DNA from 4 places in the Roseateles sp. GW835-FHT13E02 genome. Region 4 is predicted to be linked to each of the others. Evidence: predicted binding sites of a transcription regulator. Region 4 holds the regulator's gene; each other region holds the start of a gene.
What was found. Region 4 encodes sigma-54, which starts transcription at its own class of promoters, with help from an activator protein. Its sites were predicted from a motif close to TGGCANGNAANCTGCTTT; they were not measured.
Positions count from the first base shown of each region.

Region 1 (3,156 bases), on a different contig from region 4:
ACGCCGCCGAGATCGGCATGGAACACCACCTGGGCCTGACCTGCGACCCGGTGGGCGGCCTGGTGCAAATCCCCTGCATCGAACGCAACGCCATCGCCTCGGTCAAGGCCATCAATGCCGCGCGCATGGCCTTGCGCGGCGACGGCACGCACTTCGTGAGCCTGGACAAGGTCATCAAGACCATGCGCGACACCGGCGCCGACATGATGACCAAGTACAAGGAAACCGCACGCGGCGGCCTGGCGGTGAACATCGTCGAGTGCTGACGCCGATCGCGCGCGCTGGCACGAAAAAGGCGACCCTCGGGTCGCCTTTTTTCATGGATCCAGCAGGGCTCGCAGGATCATCAAGCGCGACGGCGGCGCGAAACCGCACCCAGGCCAGCCAGGGCCAGGCCGACCAGCAGCAGGGAGCTCGGCTCCGGCACGGTCGAGGGCGGCTGCACCGAGCCATTGCGCACGCTGAAGCTGTAGCGGCCGGCGACGTTGGAATTCAGGGAGCCGGCAACCAGAGACTGAGCGCCGCCGTCCAGCAACGCGCCGTTGATGGCCGAGCCAGGCAGCTCGAAGGAGTTGCTGTTGCCGTTAGACCAGCCCACGCGCACCGAATTGCCGCCTTGGCCGTTGCTGCCGCCGCTGCTGGTGGCATCACCGGTTTCCCACTGCACCTTGTCGTAGTTGAACTCGAAGTCGAAGTCGCCGGCATTGATGTCCGAGCGGTCGGTGATGACGAGCTGGAAGGTGTTCAGCTTGTTGGCCTGGGTGTCAAAGTAGCCCACGTCCAGCCAGTTCACGCCGAAGACCTTGTGGCCGTTCAGCAGGCCGGTGCCGTACTGGGTCACGCCGCTGCGGGTATTGCGGGTGTCCACGTCGGCAAAGAAGGCCGCCAGGATCTGGCGGTTGGTGCCCTGCAGGCCGAAGGGCGTGTAAGTGTCCAAGGCTCGATCAAACGTCACGTTGCCGTTGTTGTTGACGAACAGCTGGGTGAACTGGCTGCCGAAGAAATTGACGTTGAAGCCGATGTTGACCAGGCCGGTGGAGCCATCGTCATTGCGCGGCAAGGTGTTGGCCGAGAACAGGTCGGTGTGATGCACAGCGCCCGCCAGAGCCGAAGAGCTCGCTGCCACCAGTCCCGAGACCAGCAGTGCGGCGGAAAACAGAGTCTTGATCTTCAATTCGTATCCCTACAAGTGTCCAAAACAAAAGTTCGCCCATTGGCGAACTTGCTTTGTGAAGCAGGGTTCATGCCAGCGCACCAAGTCCTTGTGGCGCGGCAATTTGCACGAAACAGAACGTAACGTTGTCAGAAAACCCGACAACGTGGTAACAACTGCATACAAAAAACCCATGACCTGCGGCACGGGTACAGACTGCTAGACCGGGCTTAGCGCTTGATTGGCGGGCTGTCCTGAGGCAGCCAGCGCTTGTAGATGGCCGCAAAGCTGCCATCGCGCTTCATGGCATCGAGTGCCCGCTGCCAGGCTTGAACGACACGGTCAGGGGTGTCACGCGAGAAGGCGATATACCCTTCGGCGCTGGCATAGCTGTACACGATCTCCAGCGCATCCTCGGGCACGCCGGCCTGCGCCATGATCTTGGGCATGGACAGACGTTCGGTGGCGAAATAATCCGCCCGCTGGGCCAGGAGCATGCGGATGGCTGCCTGCGGATCGGCAACGCTGACCAGGTTGCGAAAGCCCAGCTGGCTCAGCTCCTCCGAGGTGTACCAGTCACGCACCACCAGCACCGACTTGGCCCGCTTGGCATCGTCCATGCTGCGCAGTCGCAGGCCACCGCGGGCCGGCGCATAGATCGAGCTGTAGAAGGTGACCACCGGCCCCACCCACTTGAAGAGGCGCTCTCGCCCTGGCGTGCGTGCCATGCTGAACAAGGCGGTTTCGCCACCCAGTTGCACCTCGCGGTAGGCACGCGCCCAGGGTTGGAACTCGATCGGCAATTCCTTCTTCAGGCGCCGCTGGATCTCCTGCACCACCTCGACCGCCAAGCCCTTGGCCTCGCCGTTCTCGCTGAAGTTGATGGGAGCGAACTCTTCGCTGAGCAGGCGTTGTTGGGCTTGCGCTGGCAGCGTCGGGCCGATTGCTACCATGAGCAGGCAGAGCAGCCATCGGCAAGGGCGCGCCGTGTGGCGGCAGGCCTGCCGCCAGAAACCAAAACGAGGGAACATGGCTGCGCAGCATAGCCAAGCCTGAGCCCCTTGCTGCGGCCGGCCCCGCCGCGCGCACGGGCAAATCGTTCCGAACTCACGCGAGCGATCCTGTCGTACAGGAGAACACGCCCCTCAAGAAAAAGAAACGGCGCCCCGAAGGGCGCCGCCGTGAGTCAAAGACCTGGGGCTGCCTGCGGCATCAAGCGCTGGCGCTGGCGCCGGCGCCAAGCGCTGGCAGCTCGGCCAGCATCGCCTCCTGCTGAGCGGCCGGCTTGGGTTTGCGCTCCCGCACCAGGTAGGAATACAGCACCGGCACCACCACCAGGGTCAGCAGGGTCGAGGTGATGACGCCGCCGATGATGGCCCGGCCCATGGGGGCTTGCACCTCACCGCCCTGGTTGAAGGCAATCGCCATGGGCAGCATGCCAAAGACCATGGCCGCCGTGGTCATGATGATGGGGCGCATGCGCACCAGGCCGGCCTCCAGCAGCGCCTCGGGAATGCTCGCCCCGCCCTTGCGGGCGTGGTTGGCAAAGTCGATCAGCAGGATCGCGTTCTTGGTCACCAGGCCCATCAGCATGACCAGGCCGATCATGGAGAACACATTGAGCGTGGTGCCGGTGAACAGCAGGGCCAGCATCACGCCAATCAGCGACAGGGGCAGCGAGGCCATGATGGCGATCGGCTGCACAAAGCTTCCGAACTGGCTGGCCAGCACGATGTAGATGAAGATCACCGCCAGGCCCATGGCCGCCAGCAAGCCGTTGAATGCTTCCTTCTGCTGCTTGCCGGCGCCATCGACATTGAAGCTGACGCCGGGCGGCAGCTCCATGGACTTGACGATCTTCTGCACATCGGCATTGACATCACCCGAGGGGCGGCCCTCGGTGCCGGCAAACACGGCCTCGCGGCGCTGCAGGTTCTGGCGGCGGATCACCTCGGGGTTGAACACCGATTCAATGGTGGCCACCTGATCGAGCGAGATCGGCG
Region 1 is NZ_JBXAGJ010000011.1:55,699-58,854, forward strand. It holds gene AC1Q6P_RS12375 (L-serine ammonia-lyase) at 1-266, shown strand, start outside; gene AC1Q6P_RS12380 (nidogen-like domain-containing protein) at 347-1,174, opposite strand; gene AC1Q6P_RS12385 (substrate-binding periplasmic protein) at 1,384-2,106, opposite strand; gene AC1Q6P_RS12390 (efflux RND transporter permease subunit) at 2,366-3,156, opposite strand, start outside.
Region 1: AC1Q6P_RS12380 (nidogen-like domain-containing protein) is a predicted target of sigma-54. The motif match lies at 1,232-1,249, and genes of this name have one in related genera.

Region 2 (3,156 bases), on a different contig from region 4:
GGAATCGCTGGCCGACAGCGAGGACGCAGCCGATCGCGCCAAGTACGCTGACTTCTGGAAGGACTTCGGCCAGGTGCTCAAGGAAGGCATCGGCGAAGACCATCAAAACCAGGAGCGCCTGGCCAAGCTGCTGCGCTTCGCCTCCACTCATGCCGACGAAGGCGTGTCCCTGGCCGACTACCTGAAGCGCGCCAAGGAAGACCAGGAGGCGATTTACTACATCACCGCCGACAGCTTGAGCGCCGCCAAGAACAGCCCGCAGCTGGAGATCTTCCGCAAGAAGGGCATCGAGGTGCTGCTGCTGACCGACCGCGTGGACGAGTGGATGCTGTCCCACCTGTTCGAGTTCGAAGGCAAGCCGCTGCAATCGGTGGCCAAGGGCGCCATCGACCTGGGCAAGCTGCAGGACGAAGAGGAAAAGAAGAAGGCCGAGGAAGCGGCTGAAACCTTCAAGCCCCTGCTGGACCGCCTGAAGGAAGCGCTGAAGGCCCGCGCCAAGGATGTGCGCGTCTCCACCCGTCTGGTCGATTCGCCCGCCTGCATCGTGGTGGAAGAGGGCGATATGAGCGGCCATCTGGCCCGCCTGCTCAAGCAGGCCGGTCAAGCCGCGCCCACCTCGCTACCGACCCTGGAGATCAATGCCGAGCACGCACTGATCAAGAAGCTGGACGGCGCCGCCCAGTTCGACGATCTGGCCCAGGTGATCTTCGACCAGGCTGTCCTGGCCGAGGGCGGCCATCTGGAAGACCCGGCCGCCTACGTGCGCCGTGTCAACGCCATGCTCTTGGGCTGATGTTTCCTCAACGTCCTGCTCGATGAAAAAAGCCCGCCATCTGGCGGGCTTTTTCATGCGGAGCGCGCGCTCAGACTGAGCGGCGACGGCCGGCGCAAACGCCCAGCAAGGCCAGGGCCACCAGCGACAGCGTCGCGGGCTCTGGCACGTGGTTGGATGCGGGGGCAGCGCCAGTCAAGGAGATCGAATCGACCCCAAAGTCATTGCCGTAGCCCCAGTCGAGCCAGCCGCCGCCTTGGTAGTAGCCCGAAAGTTGGTATTCGTTCTTCAGTGTGATTTGAGCTGTTGTGGCAGCGCCAGAATTCCAGCTCAAGCTGATCAGGTTCCAGCCGCCTGTGGCAGCCTTGACGATGCCACCGACATTGCTGCCGTTGATCTGCGCTTGGATGGGCACGTTGTAGGGTGCATAGCCTGCGTAGTCGTCCTGCACGTAGAACTGGAGCGTGTAATCGCTGTTGGCGGCAATGTCGAAGACGGAGCTGATGAAGAAGCGATGGTCGGGTTCCGGGCCTGTGCGGGTGCCCAGGTTGAAGTAGGCGCCACTCTGCCCGCTGGAGCCGACAACGCAATTGCCTTGGCCTTGGCAGTCCGACCAGTAGGCATCGCCGCGAGTCCAGCCGTTGAAACCGTTGTCAAAGCCTTCGCTATAGACAACGCCGGCTTGTGCGCCACCGGTGAAGAGGCCACCAACGAAGGCCAGAGTCATGGCGCTGAAGAGTTTTTTGGATTGCATAAGTTGCTCATTCAAAGAGGTTTGAACCAGAACCCGACAGCTCAGCGCCACGTCCCGCGCAGCGCCTGAGCGCTGGCTTGACATGGCCTCCGTTCCATGGGGAGAAGGCAACATTCAGTTACAAGTTCCGTGCCAGCTTGATACAGCTCAATGAATCAAGGAGTTAGGGCCCGGAGCTTGTTGGGCTGCGGGATTCTGTAAAGCTGACCGACAGATCCTGGATGCCAGGGGGCTCGAAAGACGCGCACCTTCCTAGCGGAAACCCTCATCGAACTGAACCCCGCCTTCATCGAGGAAGTCATCCACGGGGCGTTCGTCCTTGGGCGTCATGGCCTCCAGCTGCTCGCCCAGTTTGGCGACCTGGTCATGCCAGTAGTTGGACGTACCGAACCAGGGGAAGGCGAGCGGAAAGGCCGGGTCGTTCCAGCGTTTGGCCAGCCAGGCGCTGTGGTGAATCATGCGCAGGGTGCGCAGCGGTTCGATCAGGCGCAGTTCGCGGCGGTCGAACTCGGCCACCGTCTCGTAACCGTCCAGCACCCAGGACAGCTGCTGGCGCGCCGCCACTTCGTCGCCAGAGAGCAGCATCCACAAGTCCTGCACCGCCGGGCCGGTGACGGCGTCGTCCAGGTCCACAAAATGCGGCCCATGGTCGGGCGTCCAGAGGATGTTGCCTGGGTGGCAGTCGCCGTGCAGGCGCAGCACCTTCAGCTCCGGGATGCTGTCGAAGATGTGCTGGATGCGGCTCAGGCAGGCCTGCACCACCGCATCCCAGGCGGGGAAGACTTCGATGGGCACGCAGTCCAGGGCGACCAGCAGATCGCGGGCCATGCGGCCGGGCTCAGCGCCGGCCCAGCGCAGGCGGTGCTCGAAAGGGCGCTGCCGGCCGACCGTGTGCAGCCGGGCCAGCAGGCGGCCGATCCAGCGCAGCACCTCGGGGTCTTCCAGCTCGGGCGCCCGCCCACCTTGGCGCGGGGTGACGGCGAAGCGCTGGTCGCCGAAATGGGCCAGCGTCGCCGGCGTGCCGGCCAGGTGCAGCTGGCCCTTGATGTCCTGCAGCGCCCAGGGTGCGGCCACGGGCACCTCGGCCTCGGCCAGCTCGCGCGCGAACTGGTGCTCTTCGAGGATCTGCGCATCGCTCCAGCGCCCGGGCCGGTAGAACTTGGCCACCGCAATGCGCCCGTCTTCCAGGTGCAGCTGCAGCACCCGGTTCTCGTAGGAGTTCAGCTGCAGCATGCGGCCGTCGCCGTAGAGGCCGGCGGCGTCCAGCGCGTCAAGCATGAATTCGGGGGTCAGGGAGCCGAAGCTGCGGTCCAGGTCTGGGTTCATGGGTGGGGAAAAGAAAAAAGCGGCGCCGGACCTCGTTCGGTCCGGCGCCGCAGTATCGCCTGGGCGCTGCTGGCGCTGTGGGGGCTGTGGGGGCTGTGGGGGCTGAGGCTTTGGCCGAAGGGCCTGCGCCTTCAGCGGGGCAGCCTGCCGCCGTAGCGCGGCGAGTCGACCACCAGGCCGACGATGTCGTTGGGCGCCTCGTCCGGGTATTGCGCGTCGGCGTTCAGCGGCTCACCGAAAGGCACCGAGTTCTGGAAGGCCGGGCCGCCACGGTGGCTGCTGTGTCCGCGGGGCGGCGCATCGA
Region 2 is NZ_JBXAGJ010000008.1:93,509-96,664, forward strand. It holds gene htpG (molecular chaperone HtpG) at 1-793, shown strand, start outside; gene AC1Q6P_RS09830 (PEP-CTERM sorting domain-containing protein) at 864-1,640, opposite strand; gene AC1Q6P_RS09835 (serine/threonine protein kinase) at 1,779-2,852, opposite strand; gene AC1Q6P_RS09840 (DUF2726 domain-containing protein) at 2,984-3,156, opposite strand, start outside.
Region 2: AC1Q6P_RS09830 (PEP-CTERM sorting domain-containing protein) is a predicted target of sigma-54. The motif match lies at 1,644-1,661, and genes of this name have one in related genera.

Region 3 (3,156 bases), on a different contig from region 4:
GCTTTGGCGCAAGACACCATCACGCAATTGCCCAACCGCCCCGAGGGCTTGGAGTTGCTGGCGGATGCATATGCAAGCCGAGGTGATTTCATTCAAGCCGAGAACCAGCTGAGCAAGCTGATCTTGATGCAGCCCAAGTCGGTCAAGCCATTGTTGTCGCTTGCCAAGATGCATGTGGCCAACAACAAGTTCGATGCTGCAATTTCGGTGCTTCGTAAGGCCATGCTATTGCAGCCGGACAACCGGGATGTGCAGTCGGCACTGGTCTCGGTATTGGCAGGTTCAGGCAAGGCAGATGATGCCTACAAGTTGTGCCAGCAGATCCAAAAGAGCTATCCGAAATTGCCGCTGGGCTGGGCGTTGGCCGGTGACGTGGCTGCGTTCAAGAAGGACTGGGGTGCAGCTGTTGATTGGTATCGGAAGGCACTTCAGGTGGATGGGCGTCACACGGATGTGGCGATCAAGCTTCACAAGTCCCTGCTCATGGCCAAGGACGTTTCTGCTGCCGATTCATTTGCTCAGCAGCGCTCTCAAGCCCTGCCGAACGATGCCATCTTCACCTTCTACCTCGGAGACGTTGCGCTGAGTCGAAAGGACTTCGCTCAAGCAGAGCGTTGGTACGGAGCGGTGCTCAAGATGCAGCCGGAGAATGTTGGGGCGCTCAACAACATGGCGTGGTTGTACAACAAGTCGAAACGCCCGCAGGCGAAAGAGCTGGCGGAGCGTGCTCAGCGCTTGCAGCCGCGCAGCGCGGGTGTGCTGGATACCTTGTCTGAGATCCATTCGGATCTGGGGGACTTCGCCAAAGCGGTCGAACTGCAGCGCAAAGCCGTTGATTTGGATGGATCGGTTGCCAATTACCGACTCAATCTGGTCAAGCGACTGCTGGCGGCGGGGCAGAAGGATCAGGCCAAGTCCGAGTACGAGAAGTTGGGGCGCGAGCGGCCAGAGTACGCCAGGTCAGATGAATACCGGCAACTCGCCAAGAGCTTGTGATCCTTCAGGCGCTGCCTCCTTGGTGTGTGCCTGATTGGGGTGCTTGCAGTTTTTTTGGGGGGGGGGCAGGTTTGAGGGTGTCGGAAATTTTTACGGATGCCCTGGTTGTTGTGAGTTCTGTCCTCGGTCAAGTTTGTAAGTTGTTGATTGTTAAATGAAATTCATTGTTGGCACGCCAAGTGCTTGCGATAGGGCAGGGAATGTCCCAAACCTCTTTTGGAGAAACACTCATGAACGCAGCAAAGAAAGTCCTCGCCGGCTTTGGTTTGATGGCAGCAGTGGCTTCCGCCAGCGCCGCTACCTTCCAGACCCCCGATGGTCTCCTGAATAACTTCGGTGGCTTCGACTGGTCGTCGTCTTCGTCCGTGCTCATCAAGAGCTACGACATTACCGCGCAGAACATTGGCTCTGGCTGCGCTGTCGGCGCTTTCGGCCCCAACTTCACCGGCGGTTGCACTGGCACGTCTGATGTGATCGACGTGTTCTACAACTCCTTCGCTGTGGCTGTTCTGCAGGCTGGTGGTGGTAACTTCGTGCTGCCCAATCTGGTGCAAGGCACCGGTGGTGCTGGCTACGAGATCACCGTGCGCGCAAACTTCCAAGAGAAGGTGACGTGCTTGAACTACAACTGCTCGCTGGTGTCGATCACTCCGATCACCGGTACCTGGGGCATCTACCTGGACAACACCCCCGACGCAGCCCTGGTTAGCCAGTCTGGTTTTGGTGACGGCGATCAAATCTTGGGCGGTTCTTTCACCGGTGGTCAAACCGTGGCCGGCCCACAGGGCTTTACCAATCCGAGCAGCGGCCTGACCAGCGCTTCGGTGAATGGCACGACCAGCTACACCAACAATGCCTACATCTTGCCCAACCTGAACGGCACCACGGTTCAGTCGACCCTGGGCTTCCTGGGCGGCACCAACGGTACTTGGACTCAGCCGACTTCTTGGCAAGGTAGCGGCTTCGGCGTGGGCGGCAACGGTCTGCCGGTCGGCGACAACACCGCTTTCATCGGCCAAGCTGATGCCAGCCAGTCCTTCTTCTTCAGCGTGCCTGAGCCGACTTCGTTGGCTCTGACTGGTTTCGCTCTGCTGGGCCTGGGCCTGTCGGCTCGCCGTCGCAAGCAAGCTTGAGCTTGTTTCAAAGCTGGCTTGGTCATTGATCAGGCTGGCTGGCAGCAAGATGAAAGGGGCGCTCTAGCGCCCCTTTTTTTGTTTTGAGTTCTCTTTTTTGTCGGAAGCGATAGCCACCCTTCCTTCATCCGTGCTGCGTCGGCGTAATGGTTGGCTTCGTGGTGATCAGCTCCTCAAGGGGGTGTCGCAGGGATCGCGAGGTGGCAGCGGGGCCCGAGCCCAGCCTTCCCATGAACACGGCGCGATTTGAGGCGTCCGTGCCCAGCAGGGCTTCAAGCCGGGCTTTCACCTCCTGGGCCAAGTCAATCACCTTCGTTTCCCTGGAGAACTTGCGGCTCTCGCGTGCGTAGCGTGCAAACACAAGCGGAGTGATTTCCGGCTGCATTTGTAAATTCAAGTGCGTGGATGTGAGCCAAAACCTCTGCATCGCACGGCCGGCGTCCACGAAGTCTTCGAGTGTCCGAGCTTGTTGTTTTGCCACCAGCACGTAGTGCGCGCCGCAGCGCAGGCTTGGGAAAAGGTCCAGCTGAAATCTTGGTGCCCATGTCCCAGCCAGAAATCGGTTGAAAAAGCGCACCCGCTCCCAGCTTCCCATGACGAACTCCATCAGGCGGGTCGTCATTGGATCTGTGCCGAGCGCTTGTTCAGGAACTTTGCTCGTGCTGAACTGCTTGCGCCAGTCGATGATGTCGCGATGCACCTCGTAGGCCTCAGGGGAAGTCAGGCGGATCTTTGCGGAATGGAACATCAGCCAGGCGGTGTTCCAGCGGGCTTGGGGCCCTTCTAGCCACAAGATTTCGAAGCCGTCGCCGCAAGCCGATTCAAGTGTTTGCTTCTGGCTCGCGGTCAGTGGGGTGGTGCTCAAGGGTCGCCGTTGAACGCTTCGGCTTTGAATGCAGTCAATCAATGGGCTGCGTGTTGAGTTGTCGCTGGGTGAGAAATGCCAGTCAAACACTGGGCGAGCCTCGGGTGAGGATGCTCTGTGCGTGGACACAAGTCTCAATCCGTATTCGCTGGCGGCAATGGC
Region 3 is NZ_JBXAGJ010000025.1:72,401-75,556, forward strand. It holds gene prsT (XrtA/PEP-CTERM system TPR-repeat protein PrsT) at 1-996, shown strand, start outside; gene pepA (flocculation-associated PEP-CTERM protein PepA) at 1,227-2,129, shown strand; gene AC1Q6P_RS20840 (nitroreductase family protein) at 2,254-3,156, opposite strand, start outside.
Region 3: pepA (flocculation-associated PEP-CTERM protein PepA) is a predicted target of sigma-54. The motif match lies at 1,165-1,182, and genes of this name have one in related genera.

Region 4 (3,156 bases):
ATCAAGGAGCTGCTGGAAGCGCTGCTGCACGACCTCAGCATCGAGAAGCTGCGCGACAGCCCGGCGCCGGCGCTCTCGGGCGGCGAACGCCGCCGCGTCGAGATCGCCCGCGCCCTGGCCACTCAGCCGCGCTTCATCCTGCTGGACGAACCCTTCGCCGGCGTGGACCCGATCGCGGTGCTGGAGATCCAGCGCATCATCGGCTTCCTGAAGGCGCGCCAGATCGGCGTGCTGATCACCGACCACAATGTGCGCGAGACCCTGGGCATCTGCGACCGGGCCTACATCATCAGCGAGGGCTCGGTGCTGGCCGAGGGCACGCCGGACGAGATCGTGGCCAACGCCGATGTGCGCAAGGTCTATCTCGGCGAACATTTCCGCATGTAGAGCCGGCCATGGATGCCTACACGCCCGCTGCCACGGCAGCCCCGCGCGGGGCTGATGCTGGGATTCCTGCATCTCACGACTGCCCCTGAGCCCGCGCCATGAAGCAGTCACTCCAGGTTCGACTGAGCCAGCATCTGGCCTTGACGCCGCAGCTGCAGCAATCGATCCGCCTGCTGCAACTGTCCACGCTGGAGCTGAATCAGGAAGTCGAGCAGATGCTGGCGCAGAACCCGCTGCTCGAAACCGAAGAAGACTTCTCCGTCGCCACGCCCGAGCTGCCCGAGCTGCGCCCGGCCAGTGCCGCCGAGGACAGCGGCGCCGACCGTGAGCTGGGCGGCGGCGCCGAGGCCGAGGCCACGCCCGAGCTGCAGGCCGAAGACTTCGGCAGCACCGAACGCGAGGACTGGGAGAACGGCACCGAGGGCGACGATTTCGACGGCATCCGCGAACTGCCCAGCAACAACGGCAGCGGCTCGGGCAGCAACGATGAAGACGGCGAACGCAGCGACCAGGAATCGGCCGAGATCAGCCTGCAAGAGCATCTGGTCCAGCAGATGGCCGGCATGCACCTCAGCGATACCGACCAGCTGGCGCTGCGCCTGCTGATCGATTCGCTCAACGAGGACGGCTATCTCGAGGACAGCCTGGAAGCCATCGCCGAGGCCCTGGTGCCGGACGGCGACGAGGACAGCGCCGCCGAGCGCGAGGAGCTGCTCGACCACCTGCGCATCGCCCTCAAATGGCTGCACCACATGGACCCGCCCGGCGTCGGTGCCCGCGAACTGACGGAATGCCTGGAGCTGCAGCTGCGCCAGCTGCCGCGCAGCGCGCCGCAGGTGATCGCCATCATGATCTGCAAAAAGCACTTGGACCTGCTGGCCAAGCGCGACAGCCGCCGCCTGATGCTGCTGACCGGCGCCGACGATGCCTTGCTGCGTGAAGCGCAAGCCCTGATCGTGGCCCTGGAGCCCAAGCCCGGCCGGCGTTTTGCCCGCGGCCAGGCGCCGGCCGTGATCCCGGACGTGATCGTGCGCAAGGTCGGCCGCGAGCTGCGCGTCATCATCAACCCCGAGGTCGCGCCCAAGCTGCGCATCAACGAGCTCTACGCCAACGCCCTGCGCCAGACGCGCGGCGGCATCAGCAACAGCGCCCTGGGCGGCCAGCTGCAGGAGGCGCGCTGGTTCATCAAGAACATCCAGCAGCGCTTCGACACCATCCTGCGCGTCTCCACCGCCATCGTCGAGCGGCAAAAAGGTTTCTTCAGCCACGGCGCCGTGGCCATGAAACCCCTGGTGCTGCGCGAGATCGCCGACGAGCTGGGCCTGCACGAATCAACCATCTCGCGCGTGACCACGGCCAAGTACATGGCCACGCCCTTTGGTACCTTCGAGCTCAAGTATTTCTTCGGCTCGGGCCTGTCCACCGAGGCTGGCGGTGAAGCCTCCAGCACCGCCGTGCGCGAGCTGATCAAGCAGTTCATCGCCGCCGAGAACCCGGCCAAACCCCTGTCCGACAGCGCCCTGGCCAGCATGCTGGAAGAACAAGGCATCCAGGTCGCGCGCCGCACCGTCGCCAAATACCGCGAAGGCATGCACATCGGGACGACGACGATGCGGCGGGTGGTTTGAAGGTTGAAGCTTGAGTGAACGGGTGAATCAGTGAACTGGTGAACCACACCCCACGATTCACCATTCACCTGTTCACCTGTTCACCCGTTCACCTGTTCACCCCCAAACGTGAACACGCACACCGATTTCAGGTGATTCCCATTTCGAGACATGCCATCATGCCGCTGACTTGGATCGTTACTTGAAAGGTCTGCCGTGAACACCACCCTCCGCTCCCCGGCCGGCGCCCGCCTGCCCGCCCTGCTGATACTCGCCGCCAACCTGGCCTGGGCCGCCCCCTCCCAAGCTCAGGCTCAGGCCACGGGCAGCAGCGCCGCCACCAGCTACAGCCGCGTGATCGCCTTCGGCGACAGCCTCTCGGACAACGGCAATTTCTACCGCGCCACCGGCGGCGCAGTGCCCCAGCCGGGCAACTATTTCCAGGGTCGTTTTTCCAACGGCCAGGTGGCCGTCGAGCACCTCGCGCAAGGCCTGGGCGTGAGCCTGCAGGATTACGCCTGGGGCGGTGCCCAAACCGGCTGGCTCAACGGCGCGGCGGTGGCCGCAGGTGCCCCGGCCGCCTTGCAGAACACGGGCATGCTCTCGCAAGTGGGCGCCTTCCAGTCCGGCCTGGCCGGCACGGCCGCCGACAGCCAGGCGCTGTACCTGCTGTGGGGCGGGGCCAATGATTTCCAGTACCTGGGTTTCTCGCAGGCCACGGCGCAAGCGGCCATCCAGAACCTCAGCAATGCCGTGCAGACCCTCTACGGCCTGGGCGCACGCAACTTCCTGATGCCGGGCCTGCCCGATCTGGGCCAGACGCCGGCCGGCCTGTCCTCCGGCCTCTCGGGCCAGTTGCACCAGCTCTCCCTGGGCTTCAACCTCGGCCTGAATCAGGCTATCGGCCAGCTGCGCGCCCTGCCCGGCATCGACATCCGTTACTTCGACACCCTGGGCACGCAGCAAGCCCTGGTCGACAACGCGGCGCTCTACGGCTTCAGCAATGTGACGGCGGCCTGCTTCACCGGCTATGTCGGCCAGCCCGACGGCAGCACCTGCAGCAACCCCGAGAGCTATATGTACTGGGACCGCATCCACCCGACCACGCTGACCCACAGCTACCTCGGCCAGGGCATGCTGGCCGCCGTGCCGGAACCGCAGA
Region 4 is NZ_JBXAGJ010000020.1:42,296-45,451, forward strand. It holds gene lptB (LPS export ABC transporter ATP-binding protein) at 1-387, shown strand, start outside; gene AC1Q6P_RS18375 (RNA polymerase factor sigma-54) at 486-2,015, shown strand; gene AC1Q6P_RS18380 (SGNH/GDSL hydrolase family protein) at 2,211-3,156, shown strand, end outside.